3 regions of the Yersinia sp. SCPM-O-B-9106 (C-191) genome follow, and region 1 is predicted to be linked to each of the others. Evidence: predicted binding sites of a transcription regulator. Region 1 holds the regulator's gene; each other region holds the start of a gene.

Region 1 (3,287 bases):
CCCATGGAGTTACAGCTAATATGTCAACTAAACATCCGGTTATAGCCGTCACCGGCTCAAGTGGCGCAGGGACGACGACAACCAGCCTGGCGTTTCGCAAAATTTTTCAGCAATTGAATATTCGCGCGGCGCAAATTGAGGGCGATAGCTTCCACCGCTATACCCGCCCAGAAATGGATACCGTCATCCGTAAGGCACGGGATCAAGGGCGTCATATCAGCTATTTTGGCCCAGAAGCCAATGACTTTGGTCAGTTAGAAGACAGTGTGGAAGAGTACGGCAAAAATGGCTCGGGGCGTTCACGTAAGTATTTGCACACTTATGATGAAGCTGTACCTTATAACCAAATTCCGGGCACTTTCACCCCTTGGGAGGCGCTGCCAGAACCCACCGATGTATTATTTTATGAAGGGCTGCACGGCGGAGTCGTGACCGAGCATCATGATGTGGCAAAACATGTAGATTTACTGGTCGGCGTGGTGCCCATCGTCAACCTGGAGTGGATTCAAAAATTAGTCCGGGATACCGGTGAGCGCGGCCATTCCCGTGAGGCGGTGATGGATTCCGTGGTGCGCTCCATGGACGATTACATTAGCTACATTACGCCGCAGTTCTCGCGCACCCACATTAACTTTCAGCGCGTGCCGACCGTCGATACCTCAAACCCATTTGCTGCTAAAGCCATTCCCTCACTGGATGAAAGTTTTGTTGTCATTCATTTCCGAGGTTTGGACCAAATCGATTTCCCCTACTTATTGGCAATGCTGCAAGGGTCTTTTATTTCCAATATCAACACGTTGGTTGTCCCCGGCGGGAAGATGGGGCTGGCAATGGAGCTGATTATGGCCCCGCTGGTGCAGCAATTGCTGGAAGGCAAGAAGATCGGATAATTCTTCTGTCTTGGAGCTGCAGGTAGGCGGTTAGCAACTCTGCAGCTGCAAGGGCGAAGGATTTATTTAGGCGATTTCGCGGATCTCAAAACTGTGGGTAATAGTCGCCGCTTTCCCTAACATCAAAGAAACCGAGCAATATTTCTCTGCTGAAAGCTCAACTGCACGCTCAACAATTTTATCAGTCAACCCTTTGCCGCTGACAATAAAATGCAGGTTAATTTGGGTAAACAGGCGCGGTGCTTCTTCCCGGCGCTGCGAGGTTAATGTCACTTCGCAATCGCGCACATCGTTGCGCCCCTTTTGCAAAATGGAAACGACATCAATTGCGCTACAGCCCCCCGCCGACATTAACAACATTTCCATCGGGCTAGGGGCTTTATCTCCTGCATTTCCATCCATTAAAACTTGATGACCAGATGCGGATTCACCTAAAAATGTCAGCCCTTCAACCCACTTTACACGTGCTTGCATAACTCATGCTCCCGGTTAAATTTTCTCATTCAGACTACCCTTTCATTTACAAACTGGCAATGTAACCCGATGTTCATCATGCTGAAGCGATACAACACAAGACACCGACCTCATCCTGTGCTACAAACAGAACCGAAAGTGTTGTATTTAGAATTAAATAGGGTAGCTTCTCAATACTCAGTGAAGGGTTTCTACTCGGTACGCATCTTGGCTATACCTTTCGGCAGTTGAGCAAATTAATATGCTAAATGAAAGTGTATTTTATAAGCACGCCGTACAGGGAACTCTGAGCCCTGTTAAGTTAGGCTGCGATAACAACAGAGGATAACAGCGAATGGTTCTCGGCAAGCCACAAACAGACCCGACTCTCGAATGGTTCCTGCCTCATTGCCATATCCACAAATATCCATCGAAAAGTACGCTAATTCACCAAGGTGAAAAAGCCGAAACGCTTTACTACATCGTGAAAGGCTCCGTTGCGGTGCTTATCAAAGATGAAGAAGGTAAAGAGATGATTCTCTCCTATTTAAACCAGGGAGATTTCATCGGCGAGCTTGGATTATTTGAAGAAGGCCAAGAACGTAGTGCTTGGGTTAGGGCAAAAACCGCCTGTGAAGTGGCTGAAATTTCTTACAAAAAATTCCGTCAGCTGATTCAGGTTAATCCAGATATCTTGATGCGCCTGTCGTCACAAATGGCGAATCGCTTACAGATAACATCTGAGAAAGTGGGTAACCTCGCCTTCCTGGATGCCACTGGGCGCATTGCACAAACGCTGCTTAATCTGGCAAAACAACCGGATGCCATGACCCACCCAGATGGGATGCAGATAAAGATTACCCGCCAGGAAATTGGTCAAATAGTTGGCTGTTCCCGCGAAACTGTGGGGCGGATACTAAAAATGCTAGAAGATCAAAATCTGATCTCCGCGCATGGTAAAACGATTGTCGTTTACGGCACTCGTTAATTCCCTATAAACTGGTGCCGATACCCTCGGCACCAGTTTTCTTCTATACCCGTTATACTTCAAGCTGCATGTGTGTTGGCTGCTTTCACTACTCGGCCCGTCCATGGGCCTCGCCTCTGCGAGGCCGCTGCAAGCAGCGTTCAAATCTGCTCCCAGCAGATTTGTCACCCCAGTCACTTACTGGTCGTTGACCTTAAAGTAAGTAGATTCTTGGGGACTCGCTCAATTGCCGCCTTCTGGGTATATGTTATGTAATTAATAAATCTCTGGGGCCTATATGAATTGGCAACGGCTTATTTATCATCCTGAAGTCAATTATGCACTCCGCCAGACACTTGTTCTCTGCTTGCCGGCGGCATTGGGGTTCGCGATAGGCGAATTGCGGTTGGGGTTGATGTTCTCCCTGATACCCGCCTGCTGTAATATTGCAGCGCTAGATACCCCCCATCAACATTTCTTCCAGCGACTGATTGTCGGCGGGGCTATCTTTACTTTCAGTAGTTTTCTGACTCAACAACTGCTGCTGTGGGATATTCCATTACCTGCGGTGATGCTTGGCTTGGCATTAATATTGGGTGTCAGTGGCGCTATCAGCCAGCTCAATGGCCGCCTGCTCCCCGCCGCACTTATCGCCGCTATTTTTAGCCTCAGCATGGTAGGCCGTACGCCTATCTGGCAAGCGCCATTGATGTGTGCCGTGGGGACTCTCTGGTATGGCCTATTTACCTGGCTATGGTTCCGGTTATGTAAAGACCAGCCGATCCGTGAGCCATTGAGTCAGCTTTATCATTTGTTGGCCGATTATTGTGATGCTAAATACAGTTTGTTGGGTCAACATGTGGCGCTAGAAAAGGCAATACCGCCGTTGCTTGACCGGCAACAAGGTATAATGGACAAGATTAATCAGATTTATCAGCAATTTAACTTGATAGACAATGCCACTAAAAAAGAGCGGA
Region 2 (3,287 bases), 250 kb from region 1:
CTGACCATCACGATTGCCACGACGTTGTTCGCCACCACCAGCTGGAGCACGGTCGCTGCCGAATGAACGACGAGGAGGAGCACCTGCGCCTTCACGACGTTCGCCACCGGCTGAACGGCCAGCACCACCACGGCGCTCACCACCACCGTTACCACCCGCTGGGCGCTCACGGCGCTCATGCGGCTGTGCATCACCCAACAGCTGCATGTTCAGCGGCTTGTTCAGGATACGGGTGCGGGTGAAGTGAGATAACATTTCGCCCGGCATGCCTTTTGGCAGCTCGATAGTTGAATGCGAAGCAAACAGCTTGATGTTGCCGATATAACGGCTGCTGATATCACCTTCGTTAGCGATAGCGCCAACGATATGACGAACTTCAACACCATCATCACGACCCACTTCAATGCGGTACAGTTCCATCTCACCAACATCACGACGTTCGCGACGTGCTGGACGCTCGCCACCGTCACGGCTGTCAGAGCGAGGTTCACGACGGCTGTCATTGCGATCACGGCCGCGATCGCTACCACGGTCATCGCGAGAATTGAATTCACGCTGTGGACGACGCGGTGCTTCTGGAGGCAAGATCAGAGGACGTTCGCCCTGTGCCATTTTCAGCAGTGCAGCAGCCAGAGTTTCAATATCAAACCCTTCTTCTGGTTGCATCTTAGCCAGCAACGCACGGTACATATCCAAATCACTGCTTTCCAACTGTTTGCTGACTTTATCCGCAAATTTGGCTAAGCGACGTTCGCCCAGTACTTCTGCGTTTGGCAATTGGACTTCAGGGATAGTCAGCTTCATGGTACGTTCAACGTTCTGTAACAGACGACGTTCACGGTTCTCGACGAACAGTAACGCGCGGCCTGCACGACCCGCACGACCAGTACGGCCGATACGGTGAACATAAGACTCTGAATCCATAGGGATATCATAGTTTACAACCAAGCTGATACGTTCAACATCCAGCCCACGAGCAGCAACGTCAGTCGCAATCAGGATATCCAGACGGCCATCTTTCAGGCGATCCAGTGTCTGCTCACGCAGCGCCTGGTTCATGTCGCCGTTCAATGCAGCGCTGTTGTAACCACTACGTTCCAGAGCTTCTGCAACTTCCAGCGTCGCATTTTTAGTACGCACGAAGATGATGGCTGCATCGAAATCTTCAGATTCCAAGAAACGAACCAATGCTTCTTTCTTGTTATAACCACCACCGACTCTCCAGAAACTCTGGCTAATGTCAGGGCGGGTCGTCACGCTAGACTGAATGCGGACTTCCTGTGGCTCTTTCATAAAGCGACGGGTGATACGACGAATCGCTTCTGGCATGGTAGCAGAGAACAGTGCAGTCTGATGTTCTGCTGGGATCTGCGCCATGATAGTTTCGACGTCTTCGATAAAGCCCATACGCAGCATTTCATCTGCTTCATCCAACACTAAACCGCTCAGGTTGGACAGGTTAAGAGTACCGCGTTTCAGGTGGTCTAACAGACGACCTGGGGTGCCGACAACAACTTGTGGCCCTTGGCGCAAAGCGCGTAATTGAACGTCATAACGCTGACCGCCGTACAGGGCCACCACGTTAACGCCGTTCATGTGTTTTGAAAAATCGGTCAGTGCCTGTGCAACCTGAATAGCCAACTCACGGGTCGGTGCTAACACCAGTACCTGTGGCGCTTTCAATGTTGGGTCAATGTTGTGCAACAGCGGCAGACCAAATGCGGCTGTTTTACCACTACCGGTTTGTGCCATGCCGAGAACATCACGGCCGTTCAACAGGTGTGGAATACATTCCAACTGAATAGGAGATGGTTTTTCATAACCAAGATCAGTCAGAGCGGAAAGAATTGGAGCGGACAGCCCCAGATCAGCAAAAGAGGTTTCAAGCTCAGTAGTCATGTACACGTGCCTCATTAATAATGGCAGCCAGTCTACATAACTCGTCGAGAAAATTTTCAGTCATTTTCATTGAAAAGTGTGAACCGGCTCAAATTAGATTATAAAACGAACAAAAAGGCCATCACCTGTTAGGGTGATTAACGTTGGTAAAAACCAAGGTATATCAGGCTAATAATTGTTCGTCAGCTATTGCTGGTCCGATTCCGATAGGTCGTCTTGTTCTTGGCCCAAAAGCGCCAATTCCAACAATGCATAGCGGTGCTCAACAAAGTTATGAACGTTGTTAGCTACCGTCAGTTTGAACAGCGCCGAAGCAGTGTTCTTGTCCCCCAGACTTAGGTAATGTTTACCTAAATAGAAGTCAGTTTCACTGAGATGCTCAGCGAGCGAAGTGTTATCCATTGCATCTGCCTTGAGCCGTTCCATCAGCGTTTTTTCGCTGATTGTGCCCAAGTAGAATTCGACAATATTCCATCCCCATTGCCCTCTGTCCGATTTTTCATAGCGCTGTTGTAGCGCTACTGCAGCTGTCTTAGGATCGATTTCTCTTTCCACCAGATACAGCCATAACGAACGGAAGGGATCATTTGGATCGTCTTGATAAAACGCCTGCAGATCATCCTGCGCCAACGGGAGTCGACCGCCATAATACAGAGCGATACCCCGGTTTAAACGCGCGTAATTGTAAGTTGGATCAAGCTCTAGTACAGAATCAAACGCTTCATAGGCAGCATCAAAATTGCCTGCCTGCGTTAAATAAATGCCCAGATAGTTAAAAACTTCTGGCATATCAGGACGAATAGCTAACGCTTGCGAAAAATCATTTCGCGCTAGTGCCCGTAGCCCGAGGCTATCATACAGCACTCCGCGCTCATATAAAAGCTGCGCGCGCTCATCATCCGTAAGTGCCCGACTTGCAAGGATTTGTTCCATGCGCGCCAGAATCACTTCCTGCTGCAACGTAGGTTGCAACGGAATTGCCAACACCTCGTCTTTACGCCAATCATGGTTGCTGCATCCTGCCAGCATCAGTGCTGTCACAACGTAACACCAGCGCAAGAAAGGCTTCATTTCCTACTCCCGAAGACAAACATTGGATAAATATCCTTTCATCCATTTGTTTAATACAAGAGCATCCTGCCCTCGAGATAACACAGCCCCTCACTCATCAGCAAGGAGCTGTGGAATACTAATTACTCAGCTGCCGGAGTTTCTACAGCAGGAGTGGCAGTTTCTAAAGCTTCTTTGATACTCAGGCGAATACGTCCCTGACGATCAACTTCTATTACTTTCACTGGAACTTCCTGGCCCATTTGCAGATGGTCAGTCACTTTATCAACACGCTTGTCAGCGATTTGAGAAATGTGAACCAGACCTTCTTTACCGCC
Region 3 (3,287 bases), 2.0 Mb from region 1:
ATATCGCTGATTATGAACATTTAAGTGTCTACGCCTGCCGGATTCTGGTGCCAGGCTGGTCAGATATTTACCCTGCTGAAGATTTGCTGATGGCGAACAACACCATGGGTGTGCATCTGCGCAGCACTTTACTGGCCCTGCCGGACACTGATTGGCAGCCAGCACAATATCTGGAACTTATTCAGACCTTGGATGATGAAGGTTTAGATGATTTCGCCCGAGTCCGTGAGCTGCTGGGTATTGCCTCCGGTAAAGATAACGGCTGGTACACTCTGCGGGTTGGCGAGTTGAAATCCATGCTGGCCTTGGCGGGCGGTGATTTGGAACAAGCGCTAATTTGGGTCGAGTGGACACAAGATTTCAACTCTTCTGTGTTCACTGCGAAACAGGCTAATTATTATCGTTGCCTGCAAACTCTGCTGTTGCTGACCCAAGAGCCAGAACGTGATGCTGCCCAGTATTATAGCGCTTTTGTGAAAATGTATGGTCAAGAGGCTGTAGAGGCCGCATCAGCGGCTATCGCCGGTGAAGAACGCTTTAATGGCCTGTTTAGTGTCGATGAAGACCTCAAAGCTCTACCAGCGCATCAAGCACTGCTGGGTGCTTATGCCAAATTACAGGCAGCAAAACGCCGTTATTGGGCAAAAAGCGAGTAAGCCCCGCTGCCCCACAGATTTTAGTTATCTGTCTGTTGGGGCGGTAATTAACCAATGAAGCGGCAAATGCCGCTTTTTTTATCTCAAGATTTCTCGCCTATTAATTTTTTGCAATTATTCCTGACTAAATTAAATACAAACACCGCAAGCCAACAATTGTTTTTGTCATAAAAAAACGTTACTTTCTGACGCCGCCTGAGGTAAAAAACAGCACCTTTAAACAAACATTATTTACTCATCAGATAAAACAGAGAAACAGGTAAATAAATAGTTAATTTTTAATGACAGCGATGAATAAAAATAGCTACAAATACTGTTTTTATGTAACGTTCTCAACGGCTTTAAAACAGTGCAATCAAAAATATTTGTAAATCTTAAAATATTTTTTTATTTTAAAAATCAAAAAGTTAAGCTTATTAAGCACACATTTTGTAGTGTTTTAAAGCGAACTAAACTCTCGCAATATGATCCATATCAATTTTCACGCTATACTGCTTTGCTAGTATCTCGTTGTGCTTTATTAACCCTTAAGAGAGAGTTAGTGTGAAAGCTGACAACCCCTTCGATGCATTATTACCTGCGGCAATGGCTAAAGTAGCCGAAGATGCCGGTGTCTATAAAGCCACCAAGCATCCGCTAAAAACTTTTTATTTAGCGATTACTGCTGGTGTGTTTATTTCAATTGCGTTTGTTTTTTATATTACAGCGACTACCGGTACCGCAGGCGTGCCTTTCGGCTTTGCCAAGTTGGTGGGTGGTATTTGTTTCTCCCTAGGGCTAATGTTAGTTGTGGTATGTGGTGGTGATCTTTTCACTTCTACCGTGCTCACAACTGTAGCCAAAGCCAGTGGCCGTATTACCTGGCGTCAACTGGGATGCAACTGGGTTAATGTCTATATTGGGAACCTGTGCGGTGCGCTATTTTTCGTGTGCCTTATTTGGTTTGCGGGACAACATACGGTGGCAAATGGTCAATGGGGTCTGAATGTTTTACAAACAGCCGACCACAAATTGCACCATACTTTTGTTGAAGCAGTCTGTTTAGGCATTCTGGCTAACTTAATGGTCTGCCTGGCGGTTTGGATGAGTTACTCCGGCCGTACCATAATGGACAAAATGTTTGCGATGATTTTACCGGTGGGAATGTTTGTTGCCAGCGGCTTTGAGCATAGCATCGCAAATATGTTTATGATCCCTATGGGTATTGTGATTAAAAACTTCGCATCGCCTGAGTTTTGGCAATCCATAGGATCTGCACCGGAGCAATTTGCTCACTTAACCGTAAGTAACTTTATTATTGATAACCTGATTCCGGTCACTATTGGCAACATCATTGGTGGCGGATTATTGGTAGGGTTGACTTACTGGATAATTTATCTGCGCGGTGACCAGCAACATTAAGTGTGGCCGCACACGGTTTTCGAAGAAATTCACATTAAAAGGTAGATGCATTATGACCGAACTTAATGAAAAATTGGCCAAAGCATGGCAAGGTTTTACCCAAGGTGATTGGCAGAAAGAAGTCAACGTTCGTGACTTCATCCAGAAAAACTACACGCCTTATGAAGGCGATGAATCCTTCCTTGCCGGCTCTACCGAAGCGACCGACAAGTTGTGGGCGAAAGTTATGGAAGGTATCAAACTGGAAAACCGCACTCATGCGCCAGTTGATTTCGATACCGACGTCGTCGCGACCATCACTTCCCATGATGCGGGTTATATTGATAAAGATCTGGAAACCATCGTTGGTTTGCAGACTGAAAAACCATTGAAACGTGCGCTGATCCCATTCGGCGGCATTAAAATGGTCGAAGGCTCTTGCAAAGTTTATGGTCGTGAACTTGACCCACAACTGAAAAAAGTCTTCACCGATTACCGCAAGACACACAACCAAGGTGTGTTTGACGTTTATACCAAAGACATCCTGAACTGCCGTAAATCTGGTGTGCTGACTGGTTTGCCAGATGCTTATGGTCGTGGCCGTATCATCGGTGACTATCGTCGCGTAGCCGTTTACGGTATCGACTACCTGATGAAAGACAAACTGGCTCAGTTCAACTCTCTACAGGATGACCTGGAAAACGGTAAAGACCTGGAAATGACTATCCAGCTGCGCGAAGAAATTGCTGAACAGCATCGTGCTCTGGGTCAAATCAAAGAAATGGCAGCCAAATATGGTTGCGATATCTCAGGTCCAGCGACTAACGCTAAAGAAGCAGTACAGTGGACTTACTTCGGCTACCTGGCTGCGGTTAAATCTCAGAACGGTGCTGCCATGTCCTTCGGCCGCGTGTCTACTTTCCTTGACGTTTACATCGAACGTGACATGAAAGAAGGCAAACTGACCGAAATCGAAGCGCAGGAATTGATTGACCATTTGGTGATGAAACTGCGTATGGTTCGCTTCTTGCGTACCCCTGAGTATGATGAGCTGTTCTCTGGTGACCCAATCTGGGCAACTGAATCACTAGCAGGTATGGGCGTTGATGGCCGTACTCTGGTGACTAAAACCAGCTTCCGCTTCTTGAACACCCTGTACACCATGGGGCCGTCTCCAGAGCCGAACATGACCATTCTGTGGTCTGAAAAGCTGCCACTGAACTTCAAAAAATATGCAGCTAAAGTGTCTAT

The links. Region 1 encodes CRP, which controls carbon source genes, mostly activating them, when cyclic AMP is high. Its sites were predicted from a motif close to ATGTGANNNNNNTCACAT; they were not measured.
Positions count from the first base shown of each region.
Region 2: yrbN (protein YrbN) is a predicted target of CRP. The motif match lies at 1,976-1,993, and genes of this name have one in related genera.
Region 3: focA (formate transporter FocA) is a predicted target of CRP. The motif match lies at 1,119-1,136, and genes of this name have one in related genera.

Region 1 covers NZ_CP110791.1:280,141-283,427, reverse strand. The annotation lists gene OP863_RS01100 (phosphoribulokinase) at 21-890, shown strand; gene OP863_RS01095 (OsmC family protein) at 957-1,364, opposite strand; gene crp (cAMP-activated global transcriptional regulator CRP) at 1,699-2,331, shown strand; gene OP863_RS01085 (YccS/YhfK family putative transporter) at 2,609-3,287, shown strand, end outside.
Region 2 covers NZ_CP110791.1:533,935-537,221, reverse strand. The annotation lists gene OP863_RS02435 (DEAD/DEAH family ATP-dependent RNA helicase) at 1-1,899, opposite strand, end outside; gene yrbN (protein YrbN) at 1,889-1,963, opposite strand; gene nlpI (lipoprotein NlpI) at 2,086-2,970, opposite strand; gene pnp (polyribonucleotide nucleotidyltransferase) at 3,093-3,287, opposite strand, start outside.
Region 3 covers NZ_CP110791.1:2,730,589-2,733,875, forward strand. The annotation lists gene ycaO (30S ribosomal protein S12 methylthiotransferase accessory factor YcaO) at 1-656, shown strand, start outside; gene focA (formate transporter FocA) at 1,200-2,057, shown strand; gene pflB (formate C-acetyltransferase) at 2,110-3,287, shown strand, end outside.